DNA from 2 places in the Halobacillus shinanisalinarum genome. Region 1 is predicted to be linked to the other one. Evidence: riboswitches for the same ligand, from Rfam matches in the RefSeq annotation. Region 1 holds a riboswitch; the other holds the start of a gene.

Evidence for each region. Region 1 has a riboswitch for cobalamin ahead of MUO14_RS01000 (DUF4430 domain-containing protein). Riboswitches for the same ligand answer to the same signal wherever they lie in the genome.
Region 2: another riboswitch for cobalamin. It lies ahead of MUO14_RS14310 (ribonucleoside-diphosphate reductase subunit alpha); the one in region 1 lies ahead of MUO14_RS01000 (DUF4430 domain-containing protein).

The regions. Positions count from the first base shown of each region.
Region 1 is NZ_CP095074.1:174,646-182,596, forward strand. Features, by position in the region: gene MUO14_RS00965 (RecQ family ATP-dependent DNA helicase) at 1-1,092, opposite strand, end outside; gene MUO14_RS00970 (YpbB family protein) at 1,079-2,149, opposite strand; gene MUO14_RS00975 (ferredoxin) at 2,291-2,539, shown strand; gene MUO14_RS00980 (helix-turn-helix transcriptional regulator) at 2,574-3,029, opposite strand; gene MUO14_RS00985 (GerMN domain-containing protein) at 3,610-4,755, opposite strand; gene sigX (RNA polymerase sigma factor SigX) at 4,745-5,278, opposite strand; gene MUO14_RS00995 (ECF transporter S component) at 5,492-6,001, opposite strand; gene MUO14_RS01000 (DUF4430 domain-containing protein) at 6,008-6,403, opposite strand; cobalamin riboswitch at 6,598-6,778, opposite strand; gene MUO14_RS01005 (ATP-binding protein) at 6,817-7,951, opposite strand, start outside.
Region 2 is NZ_CP095074.1:2,844,238-2,852,188, forward strand. Features, by position in the region: gene MUO14_RS14300 (SDR family oxidoreductase) at 97-1,002, shown strand; gene MUO14_RS14305 (ribonucleotide-diphosphate reductase subunit beta) at 1,062-2,102, opposite strand; gene MUO14_RS14310 (ribonucleoside-diphosphate reductase subunit alpha) at 2,118-4,349, opposite strand; cobalamin riboswitch at 4,579-4,758, opposite strand; partial or broken gene MUO14_RS14315 (class I SAM-dependent methyltransferase) at 4,952-5,703, shown strand; gene MUO14_RS14320 (class I SAM-dependent methyltransferase) at 5,717-6,397, shown strand; gene MUO14_RS14325 (YnfA family protein) at 6,460-6,786, shown strand; gene MUO14_RS14330 (alpha/beta fold hydrolase) at 6,897-7,790, shown strand; gene MUO14_RS14335 (nucleotidyltransferase domain-containing protein) at 7,744-7,951, shown strand, end outside.

The DNA of each region.
Region 1 (7,951 bases):
AATGGATCGAAGCACTCTTGATACATCTTCAGGTTCAGGCAATTCACTTTGGATGAACAACTGTGGTAAATGATGGTCTGCTGGCGTGTACAGCATAAGGCTAGCACATGCTTTTCCATCGCGACCGGCCCGGCCTACTTCTTGTATAAACGATTCCAGTTGGGAAGGAAAGTGATAGTGGATAACTCTACGAATGTTCGGCTTATCCACCCCCATTCCAAAGGCGCTAGTACAGCAAATCACATCTAATTGATCATTCATGAACTGCTGCTGAACGAGAAGCCTGTCCATATGCTCCATTCCACCGTGATAAAAGGCTACTCTTTGATCCAACTGATTTTTTAATTCTTCTGAAATTCGTTCAGCCGATTGACGGCTGGAAAAATAGATCATGGTTGGAGATTTTCCTTGAGCCAAAACTTCGATGATTCGCTCCAGCTTATCATCAGGATGATCATATTCTTCCACAGCGAAGCTCATATTCATTTTATCCATTAGGTAAATGTGTGCAGCCATATCAGGGCGGTTCAATTGTTGTTTAATATCTGTTTGAACTTCAGGCGTTGCCGTAGCACTTAGGGCTAAAACAGTGGGGTGATTCAGTAGCTCGATTGTTTCCTTCAATTTTAAGTAGTCTGTCCTAAATTCATGACCCCACTGAGAAATACAGTGCGCCTCATCGATTACGAAAAGGTCAATCTGTTGTTTCTTCAACTGGTGCTGAACCCACTCATTTTGCAACATTTCCGGTGAAAGGTAGATGAGTGAATACTGCTCAAGATTGTCCATCGTTGTTCGCCTTTCTCTTTTGTCCATAGAACTATTCAGCGAAATAACAGACTTAAAGCCAGTTGCTTTCAACTGCTTCACCTGATCAACCATTAAAGAAATGAGGGGAGAGACAACGAGTGTCGTTCCTGAAGAAAGCAATGCAGGCAACTGAAAACAAATAGACTTTCCCGTTCCTGTCGGGAGTATCCCTAATACGTCTACTCCTGCCATAACCTGTTCAATAATCTCTTGTTGTCCTTCCCTAAACTGTTGATAGCCGAAATGTTCATAAAGCTTTTGCTCGAGATTAAGACGTTGCATAGGACGTTGGCTCCTTTTGTGCATGCTGTTCTTTTGCTAACACTAACCGTAATTCGAAATAGGTAAACTCTCCCTCTAATGATTCATAAATCTTTTTCAAACGCTTTGTCTGAAGGGCTCGTGCTGCGTCGACAATTCTCCTTTCATCTACTTCGCTAATAAAAGTACGAATCGAGAAATGGGGTACAACTAATGCTGCTTCGACGACATGATCCTCAATCGTGCTTATTTTTAGTTGCCTTTTCCTCGCAATGTCTTTTATGGAGAATCCACGCTGCAAATAACGGTAAGTTATTTTAGCCGATTGTGTGATAAGACTGGAAGAGGACAATCCCTCAAGACAACGAGCTAACTCTGGATAGTGGGAAGGACTATTCTTTGCCTGGTGATATAGGAAGTAGAAGACATGCGATAATAGGACGTCAACATCCTGGATACTAATATTGTGATCCTGTGCTATTTGATCCCTTGTCTCCCCAACAACACTTTCTCCAGTTAATCGACTTGTAAATAGTTCTGCCTCTAAACATGTCAATTGATTAAGTAACGTGGCCAACTCCAAATATAACTGCACTTCAACATCTTTAATTCTTGCTTTATTCAAGCTAAATTGCTGTTTTACCCATTGTTGAACCTTAAGCTGCTCGATAATAGGCAAAAAAGCTGGGTTATTCACTGACATATGAGTAACTGTTTGAATATGCAATTGCAACCGGTCTTGAAAGTCTCTTACATTCCCGTGTTCAGCCATCCCTGAAAAGTATTTAGGGAATGGCCCCTTATAGTTGGACAAATAATCGCTACCTTTCTCTCTAAAGACAGCAAACTGCTCATTTTCTATACTAATAAGTTGCTCATTAGCTGCACGTTTAATGAATGCCTGCAAGACTTGCTTTGAAAGACTTGGGTAAATGCCAAAGTACTGATCTAATTTATACGAACGGGCATCCTGTAATGTTTGGGAGGATCGTTTTCCCTTAAGCAAATGAAAGATCCCTGATACCGTCCGCTCTCCATTCATTTGGAGCACACATTCTAAAATAATATATAAAAACAAATGAGATTTTCACTCCCCTCTGCTTATCTATTGAAAAGTTGAAACACACATCTTACAATAACTATGTACGAGTTTTAGCTTAACCACTTGACCCTCTACGAAATTTCTTCATGAGGTGACATTCGAAGGAGGTTCATATCCTTGGCAAAATTTACAATTGTTGATCAAGATACATGCATCGCCTGTGGAGCTTGCGGTGCCGCTGCTCCAGATATATTTGACTATGATGACGAAGGGCTTGCCTACGTGCTGCTTGATGAGAATGAGGGGATTGAAGAAGTTCCTGAAATTTACGAAGAGGATATGGAAGATGCATATGAAGGCTGCCCTACAGATTCTATTAAGATAGCTGAACAATCTTTTGAGGGGGACCCCCTTAAGTATGAATAGAAAGGTTCCCTTCTCATAAAACAGAAGGGAACCTTTAATCCTTAGTTGTCAATTGACTATAACGAAACAATGCCTCTTCTTTATTAAAACTTGAGTACCAGCGGTAACCATGTTCATCTATAATTCGAAAATGCTGACTAATAACATTTTGCTGTAATTTATACTGACCTTTTTCCTCTGCGGTTGTCCACCACATTTTTCCGCCTATTGTCTTTCTCTTTGGCAAATCAATTTGTTCATGAGCAACTGTTTCAATAATTTCAAGAGGGGCATCACCTAGCATACTTCTCATAATATCACTTTCTTTAAATAGAGCACAAACAGCTACAACCGTTGTCCAGTTTGCTTGCGTTCTCTCTTTCTCTATTTGTACAAGCGTCTTCTTCGACACCCCAAGGATAGCAGCCATACGGTTCTGGGTGTACCCAAATTCTACACGTATTAATTTGATTCTTTTTGAAACTTGTTCAATCAAAACCTCTCTATCCATACCATCGTCTCCTCATTAGCATGTCCTTATTTTATCATGTGCGCCTTTATTATTCTATCGTAAAATCTTTGTGGTAAACACAGACAAAAGCAGAAAGGCTCGTTGATTAGCAAAAGATCAATTAAGTTCTCTACAGTGGAGGAAAGCAGACAAAAAGACCCCCTGCTTATAGCAGAGGCAGCCGAAAAAGTGACGTTTATTCAGTTCTATAAGGAATGTATTTGGCATTTTTGTTATTGTCATGTATGAAATGGTCGTATGATTTCTGTGTACAAAGACCTCAGATGTCTCTTGGTTAGTGATATTTTTCTTAAAAACTTCCGATTGTTGAGGACGGGGTCCGTATAAAAAAAGAGAAAGATGGCTGGGAAACGGCTTTTCGTGGGCGAACGCCGTTTCCCAGCCACCTTATGATCATGAAGATGAACGGAACCAATCATGTAGTCCATTATATAGGGAGTTTCCTTAAATCAGTATGATAGAATGCTGTATAACTACGCTCCGCTATATAATAAGGAAGTCTACTCTTTTTACTATACAAAGACTTTTTCAGTGGTCTCGCTTATGGCAAGGGTTCTGATTATTCGTCAGCTGGTACAGGGTTTAGTCCTTTAGGTGTTTCGATTGATCCATTAAGCTCGTAAGGCCCAAGTTTTCCGACCGACGTGTTTTCAAATATGACTTGATTATATCCAAAATGACGAGCGGTAATCAGAATCGATTCTACGCCTGTCAACATCTCCTGTTTCTCAACATGCTTAGGATCATTGAGTTCGACTACAAGCTTATCCCCTTCCTCACGTGAGGACTGGATCTTAACTTCTGAAGGAATAGGTGCATTTACTTCAGGATTTTCCTCATCCTTTTTTAATTCTTTTAAAGCATCACTTATTGAAAGTCCTTTGGTTATAGAGATAGGTACGAAGAAAGAGGTATCCTTTGAAGAAGGTTTGAGTACTTTAAAAATAAAGCTGCCTTCTTTTATAGATGACAATGAGGTGACCTCTCCATAACTGCCTAACGAAACTGGTGCCCCGTCTTCTGTCTGCAGGGAAATGTTATCAATATTGTAAGGTTCGACAGCCCACTTGATGCTATCTACAATCTTTGTAATCATCGCACTCCCACCGCTTACTGTAAAGTCATTCGGAAATATAACACTTGCTTTATTTGCGTCTTTGTTAATCGAAATATCAATGTCTTTCAAAAAGCTCTCTGATAACCCGAGCTTATCGGCATTTACTGTCTTCTTTTCTTCACCTTTTCCATTTTCCATTACCATTAGAGGAACGATATGTTGAGCATTTCGGTCAGCTACAGCTAAAGGCTCCATCTCATTCGTAATTTCTTCTACAAGCATACTGTTCAGTTGTTCACTCGTTGAGGCCATATCTCCTTGACTGCCTTCAGCAGGAAGCTTTTCCGGACTATTTGAACCTTCATGATTTCCTCGAGTCAACGTTTGATTTTCAGTAGTGGACTCAGGTGTCTCTAAAGCCCCATCTTGCATGGTATAAAATGAGAAAGGTACAACAACCGCCAGAATCAGCAAGGCCATTATAGAGGCGAGACCAGGCATAAGCCATCTCGGCCGTGAGTTCCTCTGTTGAGAATTTTCTTCAGGAATTTGACGATCATACTCCGCCTTCGTTTTTTTATCCTTAATTTCAGGGAGCTCATGCAGCATCTTTTCTAAACGGTTATTCTGTTCATCATTATGCTTCATGGTCATCCACCTCCCTTGCTTGTAAACGTTTTTTCAAAGCCTGCATCCCTCTATGTTGTGTTGTTTTCACTTTACTGTCACTGAACTGAAGGATATCTGCAGTTTCCTGTATAGACATTCCCTGAATATACCTCAAAATGATGACACTTTTTTGATCTAGCGTACATTGATCAAGCGCTTTATAAACTTCTCTCATTTGATCACTCAATTCAACGACTTCATCAGGTAAAGGTTCACCATCCTTCAAGGACTCCCCTTTTTCTTCCCAGTTAAAAAAGTCCATGATCCTCTTACGTTTTGTTCCTTGTTTGCGAAAATAGTCAATTGCCACATGGCGAGCAATAGAGAACAACCATGTTTTTTCACTGCTCCTCCCATCAAAAGATTGGTACGATTGGAGCACTTTTATATAAACCTCCTGTGTTAAATCTTCAGCTGCTTGACGGTTTTTAACCATATAATAAATAAATTGAAATAGATCTCGATGATACTTATCATAAAATTCATCAAAGAACGGTTTCACACCTTGAACCTCCCCGTTCACTCATATTGTCGTTTATGTAGATTAAAAAGTTACACTTCCCCATCATAATACGGATAATTAAAAATGAAAAATAATAATATCACACTACGAAAAGCGAGGATAGTTATAATTTTCTGAGCAAAAACAAAAAAGAAGCTGCCTTCTCTAGCAACTTCTTTTCTAAGATGGGTTTTCTATTCGAACATCGACATATTATACACTGGAAATCGCATGCCTCTTTTGATATTTAGAAAATAATGTACCTAGCACAGGGGAAAGCACGAGTATAAAAATGACGTTACTTGCAGCATGGTTTAAATCCATTGGCAGCCCAGCTAAATAATAAGCCCAGAATGGCTGCCCGACTGCCCTCATCGTTAATGAAATGATTAAGCCATATAAGATTCCACTAATAAACCCATATATTGAGAGAAGCCACACAGGTATCGTGGACCAAAACTTTCCGATTAATCCCGCTACCAATCCGATAATAGACCATGAAACGACTTGCCATATCGTCCAATACCCCATCCCTAAAAATATATTCGACAGAAAAGTAGTTAAAAAAGCCATAACAACTGCTGAAAACGGTCCTAACCAAAACCCTGTAATGATAATGATCGCCGTTACAGGCTGGGCATTGGGGATGTTTGCCATAACAAGCCTTCCTGCAATTGCCATAGAGGCGAGCATAGCGATCAAGGTAAGTTTATAGGTGTTCATTTCTCATCATTCCCAAGCGTGGAAGTCAAAAACGATTTCGTCTCCCTGTTTCACTTCATATTCATTAGCCCCGACCATTGCAGATTCACCATTAATTGTAAACAACCATGCCTTTTCGTCAGTAGCAGTGATTCCTTCTATGCCAGTAATAAACCCTTCATTTTCTTCCACTTCGAAGTTGTTCTTCATCACGTCCATTAGCATGGTTCCTTCTTCCACAGTCACGTCTTTAGTCGAAATGACTTTCTCGCCTTTATTCTTAGAAAGCTCAATTTGGAGGGTTACCTCTTGTTTCTCCTCTTGTTTGGAAGCCGTTTCCTCACCGCCGCTTTCCGATTGACAGCCTGCTAACACGAGCATTGTCAGCATAAGTGCAGATAATAGTGTAGACACCTTTCCCATAAAAAAAACTCCTCTTCCTATTTAAATTGACTCATAATGCTGTTCGAAGGAAGGATATGACTGGACAACACAGATCTAACTATAAAAAACCTGCTCTTCAATAGAAGAACAGGCTTAAGACATACCAGTTAGGCTATGTAAATACATTACACGAATCAGTCCGGTTGCCTCAAACGCTCAATCCCCGAAGCTTTGAAACAGCGTAAGATCAGGCAGGTCTACTGACTTGTGTGTCGTTCTACTCAAGGACCTTCCCGCGACTTATCCGCAGTGGTCTTCCTTATTTCGTCTACACATACAGTTGCGAGGACAGTTCTGGCCTTTCACCAGATTCCCTATTTCATCCATAAAGGTACCTAAATCTATTTATTAAGTTCCTGTTCATCGTACATGAAGAGCAGTCAATTATCAAGCTATTTGTTATTAGTCTCAAGGTCAACAGGCAGTTTAAACGTAAAGGTAGTACCTTCATTTACTTTACTATGGACATGTATGGAACCCCTATGTGCTTCTACAATATTATTAGCTATCGCAAGCCCTAGACCTGTTCCCTTTTTACTTGTCTCTCTTTTCCTAGATTTATCTGCTTTATAAAATCTCTCAAAAACAAATGGAAGATCTTCCTCTGGAATTCCCGGGCCTGAATCAATGACTTCAAACACCCATTCAGTAGCTGTTCGTTTAATATTTACATCGACTACTCCTTGCTCTTCAGAATGACGGATCGCATTATCGATTAAGTTCGTTAAGACTTGTTCAATACGATCAGCATCTACATTCATCGTCTCGAAGTTATCGCCAAAATGAAGGTGTAACTCAACACCCCGCTCACTTGCTAATCCTTGGAATTTACGAATAATCTTATCTAAGAGCGGCTTTACTTCAACCGAGTCAATATATAAAGTAATATGACCCGCTTCCATTCTTGCCAGGTCAAGTAGTTCATTTACTAGCCTGCCAATACGCAGTGATTCATCATGTATGATTTTCGCCAGTTCATTTTTATCTTCTTTTGATTCTGCGATATCATCTACAATGGCTTCACTGTATCCTTGCAACATGGAGATTGGTGTTCGAAGTTCGTGTGAAACGTTAGCGATAAAGTCTTTCCTTAACTTATCTAACCTTCGTTCTTCCGTCATGTCACGAAGCACGGCGACTGCCCCCCTAATATAGGTTCGATCATAAAGTGGGGTCATGAGCATAACCCATGTACGGCCTTGAACTGTGATTTCGGTCATAACTTCCTGCTCACTTTCGATGACTTCATCAAACTGTTTTTTTAATGGCTGGGGAACTTGCCGTCTTTCTTCAGATGCTTGAACAGAGTGATTTTCATATCTCCATGATTGATAAAATTGGTCCGCAGGTGGATTTGAGACTAAAATTTCTCCCTTGCGATTGATCGTTAAAACTCCATCAGCCATAGATCGTAAAATTCCGGAAAGCTGCTCTTTTTCCTGATTTACGGCATTAATGTGGAACTTAAGCTCTCGTCCCATACGATTGAATGCCATCGCTAATTCACCAATTTCGTCATGTGTTAAA
Region 2 (7,951 bases), 2.2 Mb from region 1:
ATTCCCTATTGATTTTACATAGTTGGAAATTAGAAGGGGTAAATAATTGATTTTTAGGGGAAATTAAAAGGATACTTTTTACTGGAGGGAATAATGATGTACCCTAAATACCCTTACTACAAGAAAATCACCGAGACTAAACAACAGCCATTGACCTTCAAACCCCAACATCAAGACCAACAGCCTGGGATTGAAACTGCTATGGATCCAAAGCCAATTATTGAAAACCCCGATTATAAGGGCAGTGAAAAATTAAAAAATAAAGTGGCCATTATTACGGGAGGAGATAGCGGAATTGGTGCATCTGTCGCGATTGCCTATGCGAAAGAAGGAGCAGATCTGGTTATTCCGTACTTTTATGAGTATGAAAATGAGGATGCATTCCGAACAAAAAAACGGATTGAAGAACTTGGACGCAAGTGTCTTCTCATAACGGGTGATCTTAGGGAACCGAAACATTGTGAAAGTGTTATCAATCAAACGATTGAAAGCTTTGGCAAGTTAAATATTCTTGTCAATAATCATGGTGTTCAATTTCCGCAGGCAAGTTTAACTAATATTACAAATGAACAATTTGACGACACATTTAAAACCAATATTTACTCCTTCTTTTACTTAGCAAAAGCTGCACTGCCACATTTAAATGAAGGAGATGCAATTATCAATACGACGTCTGTTGTGGCTTATGAAGGCAACAAACAACTCATTGATTACACAGCTACTAAAGGAGCTATTGTAGGCTTCACCAGTGCCTTGTCACAAAATGTTGCGGACAAAGGCATTCGAGTGAATGCTGTTGCGCCTGGGCCGATTTGGACACCGCTTATTCCAGCGAGTTTTTCCAGGCAGGATGTTGAAAAGTTTGGTGCGGACACTCCGATGAAAAAGGCAGGGCAGCCGTTTGAGCTCGCCCCAGCCTATGTATATTTATCCTCTGATGATTCATGCTACGTCACTGGTCAAGTGATCCATGTAAATGGAGGAAAAATGGTAAGTTCGTAAATAAAACCCACCTCAGGTCATCCAAATTATGGATGACCTGAGGTGGGTTAATATTCCATTTATAGGTCATCAAAGCCGTTGTCTTCTGATACTTTGGTGTATTGTCTTGATTTCTGTTCGAAGAAGTCTGATTTCCCTTCGTCGACTTCTTGATAGGCACGAATCCACTTGAGCGGATTCTCTTGATAGCCGGGAAATGGCTTTTCAGCACCCATTTGGCTGCACCGATTGTTGGCCATAAACCGGATGTAATCTTCAAGGTCGCCAATCGGAATTCCTGGGAAGCGATCGCCAATAATATGATGGGCCCACTTAATTTCAAGCTCCGCCGCTTCAGCAAACGTCTCCGTCACAAATTGCTCATACTCGTTACGATCAAGCTCTGGATTTTCAGTCAACGTTTCCTTGAAGATTCGCGTAAACAAATTGACATGAATCTGTTCATCACGATTAATGTAGTTAATCATTGTACTCGTCGATACCATCTTCTGATTGCGTGCCAAATTGTAGAAGAACGCAAAACCCGCATAGAAGAACAATCCCTCAAGTACGACATCATATACCAGTGATTTTAGAAAACTCTCTAATGTAGGCTCATCAGAGAAAGCTTGGTAGCCGCCAGTTATAAATTCGTTCCGCTCAACCAATACCTCATCATGTTTCCAATATTCAAAAATACGTTCCTGCTCACTTTGATCAACGAGCGTCGATAGCACATAAGAGTAGGATTGATTATGGACAACTTCCTGAAAAGCCAGCACTTGCATGAGTGCCGACAAACTCGAGTCAGTTAGATAGTCCGTAATCTTCCCGGCATAATCAGTTTGGATTGAGTCAAGGAACGCAAGCAAACCAATAATCTTTTTAAAAGAAGCCTGTTCTTGCTCCGTTAACTGAGGCCACTGTTTTAAATCATTGCTCATATTAATTTCATTCGGAATCCAAAAGTTCGAGAGCATTCGTTTGTACATGGGGTAAGCCCAAGAATAACGGGTATCGTCCCAATTGAGTACGTTTGAGCTTCGGCCGTTAACAATTCCTGTTGAAGCATTTGGTGCTTCACGATCGACAAGCTTCCGCTTATGAATGGCAGTATCCAATTCCATCAACCTCCTTTAGGATGAGCAGCTCTCACAATCGTCATATTCCCCTTGACTAGAGGTGGAGCGCGTATAGTAAGTCGTCTTCAATCCCTGTCTCCAGGCATCTAAATGTATAGCAAGCAGTTCTTTAGCTTTAATCGAATTACGAACATAGATATTAAATGATATCGACTGATCCACATATCTCTGGCGCACGGCATTTTGCTTTATGCTTGTATGCTGATCAATATCGTATGCTGATTTATAATACCAATACGTTTCTGTGCTTAAATCAGGGGCCGTCACAGGAATCTTATAATCCTTTTTCTCCTCGGAATAAAACTTTTTGAAAATCGGATCAATGCTTGCTGTGCTACCGGCAATGATTGAGGTACTGGAGTTCGGAGCCACAGCCATTAAGTATCCATTACGCATTCCCCTCTCGGCCACGTCACGTTGTAGCTGCTCCCAGTTCCAACTACTATCTTGATCAAACGACCGTTTAACAAAAAATGCTCCTGTATCCCAGTCCGACCCTTCAAATAATGGATAACTGCCTTTTTCACGGGCAAGTTGACTGCTGGCAAGGATGGAATAGTAAGCAATTCCCTCATACACTTCCTTCGTATAGTCAACTGCTTCATCTGATTCCCAGGCGATTTTTTTCTGAGCAAGTAAGTGAGCCCAGCCAAACGTACCAAGGCCGATGCCGCGGTAGGATTGATTCGTCAGTTGTGCCTGCTTCACTGGAATTGAATTTTGATCAATGACATTATCAAGCATCCGGACTTGGATCGGAATCAGCCTTGCAAGAACTCCAGCTGGAACCGCGCGCCCTAAGTTCACACTCGATAAGTTACAAACAACGAACTCACCTGGTTCTTGAACAGTAATGATCTTGCCATCCTCAACATATTGTTCTTCCTGGACAGTAGGACTTTGATTTTGGGTAATTTCTGTACACAAATTACTGCAATACACCATCCCTTTATGACTGTTCGGATTCATGCGATTAACCTCATCACGGTAAAACATGTACGGTGTTCCCGTTTCAAGCTGGCCAATCATGATCCGCTTAATAACATCGATCGCGGGCACGGTTTCTTTTGACAAATCAGGGTTATCAACACAAGCGTAATAACGCTGTCGAAACGAGCCATCCCCACGTGTTTCGTCAAAATAATCCTCAAGAGAAAAGCCCATTACGGAGCGGACCTCATGCGGATCGAATAAATACCAGTCTTCACGCTTCTCAACAGCTTCCATAAACACATCCGGAATCGAGACTCCCGTAAACAAGTCATGTGTCCGCTGCCGTTCATCACCATTATTCAACCGACTGTCGAGAAACGGAAAAATATCCTTGTGCCAAACATCAAGGTAGACGGCAACCGCACCTTGCCGCTGACCGAGCTGGTCCACACTGACAGCTGTATTGTTAAGCTGCTTCATCCACGGCAGTACCCCAGAGGAAACACCTTTAAAGCCACGAATATCACTACCGCGGCTGCGAATTTTCCCTAGATAAACACCAATCCCGCCACCATGCTTACTCAAATTTGCAACGTCCGTGTTCGTATCATAAATCGACTGCAGGCTGTCGTCGACGGTATCAATAAAGCATGAGCTCAGCTGACCATAACGTTTCCCTGCATTAGCCAGGGTTGGCGTTGCCACTGTCATATAGAGATGACTCAAGGCCCAATAAGATTCTTTTACCAAATCTAACCGTTTTGAACGATCCTCCTGTGCCATTAACGTCATCGCAATGATCATAAACCGCTCCTGAGGAAGCTCAAACATATTACCAGCTTTTGACCTTGCCAAATAACGATCTCCAAGCGTCTTTAAGCCAATATAAGTAAACAAATGATCACGACCAGGCACAATCGCCGCTTCTAGCTCCTCGATTTCCTGTTTCGAATAAGAAGTAAGTAGATTTGTACTATAAATTTCCTCGTCCATTAACAACTCAATCAAATGATGCAACCCCATATAAGGCTCGCTCATCCCGCGGTTACGGTTCGACGCCTCATACATCATCTCAAGCTGCATCCTCGCCGCGAGAAACGTCCAATCCGGCTCTGTCTCACTAATCTCCGCCAAACACTCCAAGATCAATGCCTTCGCCTGCTCCTCGTGCCCCATCTGGCCCAGATTCATCGAAGGTAGCTTGTCCAACAATCGCTGCACATCAAGCGACAGGAAATTTCCCTTCTGACGTTCCAACCAATCTTGCCAATCTAATGTATGTACCATCTCCATCAAATCACTCCTTTAAAACAGCTTTTGAAAAAGGTCATGTGAGAATCCCTGATGAAAAAGGGTACGCCACATCACAATCACGCTGTCTGAATAATTAGCCATAAAAAAATCCGCTCATTAAAATTGAGCGGATGAAACCATGAAACGAAGGCGTGCACGTCCCAAAAGAGCAACTGAAAACGCCTGTTCATTCCATCGCTTCATCTTCTCAATCCCCGAAGAAGTAGAAACTTTCGTGCGTAGAAAGACAGGTCTCCTGACTTAACGCTCATTTCTACTCCGGTCCTTCCCATGCACGCAGGCACAGTGGATTATCCGTTTCTAGAGCGATAACAGTTGCGGGGGCAGTTCCGGACTTACACCGGATTCCCTATTAAGCCTAGTGGCATCTTCTCTTCGCTAATACAATATATAGTGTTGTTTTAATATTTCGTTAGCTTATCTTGTGTTTTTATCATAACGAAGATTGTAGAACCGCGCAATAGTTTTTTTGACGAATGGGAATAAAGAAGGGGAAGTTTAACGATCAAAGAGGAATAGATTCAGACATGTAGAATTACTAATACGAGGGAGTTATGTGAAAGAAGAAGGAAGTGACTATATTGAATGAAAAACAAGCAATTGACATGAACCGAACTTGCTGGAATACGGTTGCACATCACTACAATGGAATCGATGCACTACCGAACTATGGACCGTTCGTTCAAACAGAAGAAGAGCTTCAGCTTTTTGATGTAGTGGAAGGGACGTGTGTTCTCGATATAGGGTGTGGCAGCGGCCATTCGTTAAAAAGTATGAGTGAGCAAGGTGCGAGTGAGCTCTGGGGGTTGATCTATCACAGGCACAAATTGATACAGCAAAACAGACATTGAAGGATGATAAGGTTAAGCTTCGTTGTGCTCCAATGGAAGAAGCGGGTATAATTCCCACAGATCATTTTGATGTTGTATATTCAATCTATGCGCTTGGTTGGACGGTGGATTTAAAACAGACTCTCCAATTGATTTTTTCTTACCTGAAAGCAGGGGGAAGCTTGATCTTTAGCTGGGAGCATCCCTTTTATCCTGTAGTGAATGCAGAAGATGGCAGGCTTGTCGTTGCGAACCCTTACGAGGCAAAGGAGGATCGTTTGATCGAAAGCTTTAAGGGAGAAGAAGCGGCAGCTATTTTGCCAAAAAGAAAACTTAGTACGTACATAAACGAACTCATCCAGACAGGCTTTCAGATTGAGAGAATCATAGAAGGGGAAGTGGATAGTCATGAGGAAAAGGAAGAATACTCTGAGCGTTATTACTCTTTATATAAAGCGCGTATGATTCCGGCAACTTTTATAATCAAGGCACGCAAACCATAGGAGGCAAACACGAATGAATTCATTTAATTGGCATCAGGAAGCAGAGAAACAATGGGATGGACGAGCAGAATTTTGGAATGCCAACAGTAAGAATATGTGGGATGAGGGCAGTAGGAAAACAATTATTCCTTTTTTACAAAACCATGTGGAAGCAGGTAGTAAAGTAGCTGACTTAGGATGTGGCGATGGATACGGGTCCTACAAGCTTGAAAAGGCAGGATATACCGTGACAGGACTTGATATTTCCGAGGATATGATAAAGCGGGCTAAGTCCCGTCTTGAGAAAGACAATCTGAAGTTCATTCAAGGCGATCTCGTCAATCTTCCTTTTGAAAAAGAGAGCTTTGATGCAATTATGGCTGTGAACAGCCTTGAGTGGACAGAAGTACCCTTCAAGGGGCTGGAGGAAATGAAACGCGTACTTAAACCAGGAGGGAAGCTTTGTATCGGGGTATTAGGTCCAACTGCGAAGCCTAGAATGAATAGTTATCGTCGCGTTTATGGAGAAAAGGTAATTTGCAACACAATGATGCCATGGGAGCTTGAACAAATGGCTGGGGAAACAGGCTGGAAACTTAAAGACGGACATGGTGTGTACAAACGTGAGGTGGAGAAGGAAGACTTGTCTGGTTTACCCGTCGAACTTCAGCAAGCGCTAACGTTTATGTGGGTGTTTATTTTTGAAAAGGAATAAAAGGTTACTATTGGTTGTTTAAGGAATTACGTCTGCTGTAAATAAAAGAGGTGGAGTTTAGAATGTTCATGGTGGTTATACTGTTCCTTTTAGCTGGACTAGCTGAAATTGGCGGTGGGTATCTCATTTGGCTTTGGCTTAGGGAGGGTAAACCTTTTTATTGGGGGATAGTTGGCGGATTTTCCCTAGTTATGTATGGAGTGATCGCTACGTTTCAAACCTTTCCTTCTTTTGGAAGGGTGTACGCAGCCTATGGAGGAGTTTTTATTATATTATCCCTCCTTTGGGGATGGCTAATTGATAAAAAAACACCAGATGCATATGATTGGATTGGCGCGGTAATATGTTTAATAGGAGTGTCTGTGATGTTGTGGGCACCCCGGAACTAGTTGTACCTATTGGGGGTAGATTCCTTAGTTGGTGGGCTCTCCTTCAAGAATGTAGACTATTTCATGTAAAACGGAGGACCCTAGAAACGTATATGGAGGTGCTTAAATCTATGCCGGCTTACCACGTTGAAAAGGTTGGACAGGGAGAACCGTTAGTTTTTCTTCCTGCAGGTGGATTTACTGGGAACGAGGGAATGAATATAGCGGAATATCTCCAAGACGATTATGAAATACATATGATAGACTTGCCTGGTTTTGGAAGAGGGAAGAAGCACGCAGGTCGCTGCACTTCACTCGATATGGCCAAGTGGCTTGCTGACTACCTCGACCAGGAAGGGATCAAGGTAACCAATCTGGTGGGACATTCACTTGGCGGGGCATTAACTTTGGCTTTTGCTGTTCACTTCCCCGAACGAGTGAAAAAGCTTCTCCTGCTGGATCAAGGACACAAATCCTTTCCCAGAATCCCAACCTCTGAATATGGGGTATTTGCGTTTGCTTTTCCATTAATGAATCGATTCGTTCAACTATTTGGGCGCACCTTTTTGAAAAGACTTGAACCGCTATTCTCAGGTGGAAATGCGGATGAGGATTTTGAAATGAAAGTAAGTCAATTTTGCGATCAAGTGTTGATCAAGGATACCTCTTATGTAAGGACAGCTCTGAAACAACCTAGCAGCCTCACAGCGGAAGGACTTCAGCTAATGTTCGGTTTCTATAACTTGAATATCCTAAAACTTCTAAAGAAAGTTACCGTGCCAACTTATCTGGCCTATGGTTCTTTTGAAAATATAAATGAAAAAGAACGTAAAATTACATACAAAAATATCCGTAAGCTGAAGAGGAAAGCACTCCCTATTGAATACAGGAAAGTGAGGGGAGGGCATTATGTGCATTGGAGTGATCCAACACTGCTTCCCGATATGAAAGCTTTCCTAGAAAGGAGGGGGAAGGAAGATGAAGCAACGACCACATCCAATAGAATCAGCGAAACAGTTTACTAAGAAATACTTCCCTAACTGTACAGGAGCATTACTTTCCGGGAGTGTTGTGCGCGGGGAAGAAACAGCAACATCAGATTTAGATATGGTTATTTTTGAGGAAGGCTGCAAGAACTCTTATCGAGAATCACTTGTTGATCAAGGATGGCCGATCGAATTGTTTG